3 regions of the Ensifer sp. SL37 genome follow, and region 2 is predicted to be linked to each of the others. Evidence: predicted binding sites of a transcription regulator. Region 2 holds the regulator's gene; each other region holds the start of a gene.
The links. The regulator LexA, encoded in region 2, represses DNA repair genes until DNA is damaged. The targets are predictions, from matches to a motif close to TGTTCNNNNTGTGTTCNG.

Region 1 (2,267 bases), on a different contig from region 2:
GATTGGACGAGCGAAAAAGCACCGCCTGCTGCTTCAAGGCGATACCGATCTCGCGGCCAGCGAGAACCTGCTCCACGATGTAGGCGGCCTGATCCGCTTCGTCCTTGACGGCGACGAGCAACGGGCGCTGCTCCGATTGCCTGTCCGTCCAGAGGTTCTTGGTAAATCGCTCCCGCGCCAGGCCGATCACGCCGTTCGCAGCGGCGAGGATCGGCTGCGTCGAGCGGTAGTTCCGGTCGAGGGTGATGACGTCGGCAGGCTCGGGCGAAAAGGCGTTCGGGAAATCGAGAATATTGCGAACCGTCGCAGCCCTGAAGGAATAGATCGACTGGGCGTCGTCGCCAACGACCGTCAATCCGTGGCCGCCGGGTCTGAGCGACATCAGGATCGACGCCTGCAGCCTGTTGGTGTCCTGATACTCGTCGACAAGAACATGATCGAAGCGTCCGCCGATATCTTCGGCAAGCTCCGGATCGGAAACCATCTGCGCCCAGTAGAGCAGGAGATCGTCATAATCGAGCACGTTCTGCGCCTGTTTGGCATCGACGTAGGCCGCAAACAGCGCCTTGAGCTGTTCGTCCCAGCCGGTGACCCAGGGATAGGCCGACTTCAATACGTCGGCAATCGAGCTTTCGGAGTTCACGACGCGTGAATAGATCGAAAGGCACGTTCCTTTCGTCGGGAAGCGGCTTTCCGTCTTCGAGAAGCCGAGCTCGTGGCGCACGAGGTTCATCAGGTCGGCACTGTCCTCCCGGTCGTGGATCGTAAAATCCGGGCCGAGACCGATTTGTTCGGCGTAGATGCGCAGGATCCGGGCGCCGATGCCATGGAAGGTGCCGGCCCAGGAGAGCGCGTCCGTCATGACTGCAGCGTTGTCGCCAAGGACCTGGCGGCAGATGCGCGCGACCCGGCGGGTCATCTCGGCTGCTGCGCGTCGAGAAAAGGTCATCAGCAGAATGCGGCGCGGATCGGCACCGTTGACGATGAGATGCGCGACGCGGTGGGCGAGCGTATTCGTCTTGCCGGAGCCGGCACCGGCGATGATGAGAAGCGGGCCGCCGACCTGTCCTTCCGGCAAGCCGATACCGTGCTCGACCGCCTCACGCTGGCGGTCATTGAGTTTTTCGAGATAGGCGGCGCTCATGCGTTCCCGTTCGTTTTCGTCGCACTCAGTCACTGCCCGCATCGATTTGCATCCAAGAGACGGGCAGGAACAAAGAAAGAACTAGCAATTTAGCATCCAGATGGAAACCCTGACGTCGCCGAGTTTTCCCTCCTGCAACGTCGGAATGTCACTCTTCCAAGGTTTTGATGACCTGCGAGATCGCCGATGGGCTTGATTGCTGCAGGTAAGGCCAATCGGCCCTGGATCGAGATCTGTCGCGGGTGATCGCCGGCTTATCGATCGGCCTATACCTCTGGCTGTGCGCCGCACGAAGAACGCGCGACGGCTTGTGGCCTTATATAGTAGATTAGAAATATGCTCCGCTCCTGCGTCCACTCGAAAGAGGAAGAGCACATGGACGAACGGAGCGTTGAAAATACCTGCGAGGCCACCGGCTCGACCGCCGAATTGCAGGAGATTGCGCGCAAGCTGGCGTCGCTCGCCCAAGAGATCAGGTCAATTGCAGCGACCCCGCTCGGCGAGACGGTCGTACTCGACGAAAGCGGCGATGGATCGGAAACGGCAGTCGACTGATGTCGGCCGCGGCGCAGCGGCTTTACTTGTTCGGTACAGGCATTCATTCCTCAATTGGGGGATGGCCGTGATCTGCCTGCGCGCTTAGAACCAGCCTACGGTGGCGACCTTGGGATATTCGGGACGTCGATACGAGGCGATGCCCTCGAATATCCCTTGGTGCGTCAGCGAGCCGCTGCCTTTTCGTACGGGGGCAGCATTGAGCTTGTCACGCTACGACCGTCATCGTCATTTCGATGTAGGCGGCAAGGCACAGGGCTGAAGCCAAGATGCCCGGCGTTGAAGGCACGGCTTGCATTATTTTCGCGAAGAACATACCGCCGGCGATGAGCAATCCGCCGAAAAGCAGACCGTGCTCTGCAACAGCGAGGCCGATGGCGCAGAGGTTCACGGCACTCGCAACCATGGTGAGGGGCGCTGCGGCCAGCGCAGCGTTCGATTGAGCCAGGAAGATGAGCCTGAAACGCGGCCAGCTGAGGCCGATGGCGAGAACGATGAACACCAGGGACATGCCCATCAGCATGCTCCGGCGAGAGTGCGCTCGATCGATACGGCCTGCTTGTCTCGG
Region 2 (2,267 bases):
TCGTATTCCCGCTGCGGCTCGATTGATTTCCATTCGGCATTGCCGATCGAAAGAAACGCCAGGTTCGTCGATCCCCGCGGATAAAAGCCGATACGAAGGATAGCGCCGGCGTCATAGCTCGTCGCCGCGTAACACGAGCCTCCCAGGGAAGGATCGGATCCCACCGTCCAGGCGTTGATCCGTTTCCAGATATTCGAACGCCCTTCTTCGGCAGACGCCGCTCCAGCCGTGAGCAACAGGCCGAGCACCACCAACGACAATCTATGCATGCAACCACCCCACTATCCACGCAAAGTTATCTTTTTTTAGAGGCCTGTCGAGACGGTGAAGGCCCTTCCCCGCAGGGATTTTTGCGCGCCCCAGGCCCGATGCGAAAGCTGGCAGCTCCGATGCATTCTCCGCGCCGGTCCATGAAGAACGGCCGAGACGAGCTTGAGATGGAGCGGCTGGCGCAAATCAGCCACAGCCTGCGGGCAAAGAGCTGTTGAACATGGCAGAGTGATCGCCATGCTTGCTGGACTTCGGAACGAAAGCGCGGTTCACATCGTTTACCAACCCGTAGTCCCACCCCTTCATCAAGTGGACGATCACCGTGCTTGCCGCCCTGCTTCTCGCTTCGATAGTCGCATCGCCCAATATGCCTGACGTCAAGCTCAGTGCCGCGACGGTGGATGAACTCCAGACCGATTTCGAACGGGCCGTGCCGTGCCATCAGATCGATGGACGCAATGTTTGGAAGGGCGCGCTCGCGTTCTACATCCAGTCCTTCGTTTATGACGGCGATACGCCCGTTGCGACCGATGCGGCCGACGCAGTGCTTCCGGAAGACAACAGCGCCGAAACGGTGAAGGAGTTCGAAGACGCCTGCTCGGCCTCGCAAGCGACTTAAGTCTCTCCGCGAAGAGAGCCGCGATTCTTTCGAATCACGCGCGCGATTGACCTGCCCGGCGCTGTTTTGGGACGCAACCGTCGCCGAAAACCGCCCCGCTCCCGCAAAAGTGACCAATCGCCCCCCACAGAAGCAGCCAATTGCCTGAATTCACGGAGTTTTAGGCACTTGCGGAACACATATGGAACAGATAGTGTCTGTTCTTGATTTGTTTCACGCCTCTGGAGCGACGTGCCATGCTGACCCGCAAGCAACAGGAATTGCTTCTGTTCATCCACGAACGCATGAAGGAGTCGGGCGTACCGCCGTCTTTCGATGAAATGAAGGATGCGCTCGACCTGGCGTCGAAGTCCGGCATTCACCGCTTGATCACGGCGCTCGAAGAACGCGGGTTCATTCGCCGGTTGCCGAACCGGGCACGCGCGCTCGAAGTCATCAAGCTTCCGGAAGCCTACGCCGCCGGCCAGCAACAGCCGCGCAGGGGCTTCTCGCCGAGCGTGATCGAGGGCAGCCTCGGAAAGCCGCCGGCCGCCGCTCCTGCCACGCCGAAGCCGGCGCCGGTCGCCGAAAGCACGTCTGTTTCCGTCCCGGTGATGGGGCGCATCGCTGCCGGCGTGCCGATCTCGGCGATCCAGAACAACACCCATGACATTACCGTTCCGCTCGACATGATCGGCAGCGGCGAGCATTACGCCCTCGAAGTAAAGGGCGATTCGATGATCGAGGCCGGCATCTTCGATGGCGACACGGTGATCATCCGCAACGGCAACTCGGCCAATCCCGGCGACATCATCGTGGCGCTCGTGGACGACGAGGAAGCGACGCTGAAGCGCTTCCGTCGCAAGGGCGCGTCGATTGCGCTCGAAGCGGCCAACCCCGCCTACGAGACGCGCATTTTCGGACCGGATCGCGTGAAGATCCAGGGCAAGCTCGTCGGGCTGATCCGCCGCTACCATTGAATTCCAGGCAGAACGCCGAATCAGAAGAGCCTCGCCACTGAAAGTGGCGAGGCTCTTTCCATTTAAGGCGACCTGAAATCCAGATCGCTTATTCGTGGATCGTGTATTCGCCGAGTTCGCAGAGATCCTGCGTGTCCTCGGTCGTATCGAGGGCCGAGCCTTCCTCGAATTCGAATCGCATGTCGTATTTGCAGACGTCCCGCCCGTCGGCAATGGTGATCTCCATGCTCTCGCCGGGGTTAAGGACCTGCCGACCGAAAACATCGTCTTCCCATTCATTGACGCCGACCGGCGACGTATAGAAATTCGTCAGTACCGCGCCGGTGTTGTTCTTCAGCTGGAAAACCAGGTCGTCCGCGCGCGCCTCAATAGCGGTCGCCGCAAAACACGCCAACGCCGTCAGGATCAGTCTCTTTTTC
Region 3 (2,267 bases), 240 kb from region 2:
GGAAGCCCGCCTCGTGCGTACCGCCCTCAGGCGTCGGAATGGTGTTGCAGTAGGAATGAACCTGCTGGTCGCCGCCATACCAGGTGACCGCCCATTCGAGCGAACCGTGACCGTTGGCCTTCTCCGATTTGCCGGCAAAGATCTCGCGGGTAACGGTGAATTCCTTGCCGAGCGTCGCCGCCAGATAGTCCTTCAGGCCGCCAGGGAAGTGAAAGACGGCCTTGTCCGGGATCTCCGAACCTTCCTGCAGCAATGACGGATCGCAGGACCAGCGGATCTCGACGCCACCGAAGAGATAGGCTTTCGAGCGCGCCATGCGGAAAAGCCGGCCGGGCTCGAAATGCGCGTGCGGTCCGAAAATATCCGGGTCCGGATGGAAGCGGACGCGCGTGCCGCGGCGATTGTGCACGTCGCCGAGTTCCTCGAGCCCGCCCTGCGGAATGCCGCGGGAGAAGCGCTGGCGATAGAGCTTGCGATTGCGGGCAACCTCGACTTCGAGCGCGTCGGAGAGCGCGTTGACGACGGAAACGCCGACGCCGTGCAGACCGCCCGAGGTCTCGTAGGCCTTGCCATCGAACTTGCCGCCGGCATGGAGCACCGTCATGACGACTTCGAGCGTCGACTTGCCGGGGAATTTCGGATGGTTTTCGACCGGGATGCCGCGGCCGTTGTCGGTGACTGTCAGGAAGCCGTCCGCATCGAGATGGACCTCGATGAAGTTCGCATGGCCAGCGACCGCTTCGTCCATCGAGTTGTCGATGACTTCGGCAAAGAGATGGTGCAGCGCCTTTTCGTCGGTGCCGCCGATATACATGCCCGGACGACGACGGACCGGCTCAAGGCCCTCGAGCACCTCGATCGCCGACGCATCGTAATCGCTGCCATCGCTGCCTTTCGGGGCAGGGCGCGGCTCTTCGCGCGCGCTGGGGGCTGCAGCCACGGCCGGCTTGGCGCTCGGCTGGACGGCCTTCGGTTGCTCGGGCATTGAGAAGAGGTCGCTGTTGTTGTCGTCCATGGGGCCGTTCGGATCGTTCCTGTCGTTCGGGAATGCCAGAGGCCATAGCAAGCCCCAGGCTCTGCCGCCATCCCCCGGCGGTCGAATCACCTGAATTCTGCCAGACTCTCACAGGATACGCGAACAAAAGGAGAATTTCTGGCGCCGGCCGCCGATGATTTTTCGCACGAACGGCCGTGTTTCGGGCCAAGTGTTGCTTTGCGGTGCGGCCAATGGCAAGGCTTGCGGCGAAAGAGGGAGCCCGTCATTTGGCCGTGTCCACAGTTGTTTTTCCGTTTCGTGCCTGCCTGTTCGCCCTGGCCTTGGCAATTGCCGCCTCGCCGGCAGAGGCGCAGACGCTCAAGCCCTACAAGGACGATCTGTTCTCCTATGCCAAGGTGCTCGACCAGAAGGATGGCGGTGACGACCTGACGGTCGACTACCAGGAACTGCGGGATATCAACGAACGCGACGAAATCCCCGAACGCCGGGTGAAGCGCGCCTACGTCTCGCTTGGCGTGAAGAACGAGCAGGTCAATGAAGCGCTCGATATTGGTGGCCGCGCGCTCGACGTGACCCGTGTCGGCCCCGATCGCGGCGCCAGCTTCTCGGTCATCTTCATCCATGGCCGCGGCGGCGACCGTCGGCTCGGTGCCAACGACTTTTCCTTCGGTGGAAACTTCAACCGGCTGAAGAATCTCGCCGTCGCCAATGGCGGCGTCTATTACGCCCCGAGCGTCCACTCCTTCGATACGGCAGGTGCCGCCGATATCGCCGGCCTGGTTCGATACGCGTCCGAACGTTCCGGAGGCCGTCCGGTCGTGCTCGCCTGCGCCTCGATGGGAAGCTTCATCTGCTGGGGTGTCTCGCGCGACGCCTCCGCCGTCGCAGCACTCTCAGGCATGATGGTCATGGGCGGCGTCAGTGATCCGGACTTCACGAAAAGTGCCGCCTACAAGGCGAAGCTGCCGATGTTCTTCAGCCATGGAAGCCGTGACAGCGTCTATCCCGCCGAAGGCCAGAAGGCGCTCTATCGCTCTCTCAAGGCCAAGGGCTATCCGACGCGCTTCGTGCTTTTCGAAACCGGCTCGCACGGAACGCCGGTGCGCATGACCGACTGGCGCGATGCGCTGAACTGGATCGGCAGCCGCTAATGCATGTCGCGCAAAAGTGTGCAGCGGTTTTGCGGCAGCGACATGCATCAAAACAAGAGCCTAAGGCCTGGTGCGTGAATCTTCGTTCACGCGACAGGCGATAGGCGTCGCCCTGCTGC

Region 1: a site for LexA is predicted at 1,210-1,227, ahead of OVA00_RS03450 (ATP-dependent helicase). Genes of this name have one in related genera too.
Region 3: a site for LexA is predicted at 1,135-1,152, ahead of parE (DNA topoisomerase IV subunit B). Genes of this name have one in related genera too.

What each region holds. Positions count from the first base shown of each region.
Region 1 is NZ_JAPPRN010000001.1:763,034-765,300, reverse strand. It holds gene OVA00_RS03450 (ATP-dependent helicase) at 1-1,144, opposite strand, end outside; gene OVA00_RS03445 (hypothetical protein) at 1,520-1,699, shown strand; gene OVA00_RS03440 (hypothetical protein) at 1,908-2,222, opposite strand; gene cysG (siroheme synthase CysG) at 2,216-2,267, opposite strand, start outside.
Region 2 is NZ_JAPPRN010000006.1:3,643,913-3,646,179, forward strand. It holds gene OVA00_RS29915 (hypothetical protein) at 1-251, opposite strand, end outside; gene OVA00_RS29920 (hypothetical protein) at 638-889, shown strand; gene lexA (transcriptional repressor LexA) at 1,126-1,848, shown strand; gene OVA00_RS29930 (hypothetical protein) at 1,937-2,267, opposite strand, start outside.
Region 3 is NZ_JAPPRN010000006.1:3,885,525-3,887,791, reverse strand. It holds gene parE (DNA topoisomerase IV subunit B) at 1-1,015, opposite strand, end outside; gene OVA00_RS31090 (alpha/beta hydrolase) at 1,228-2,148, shown strand.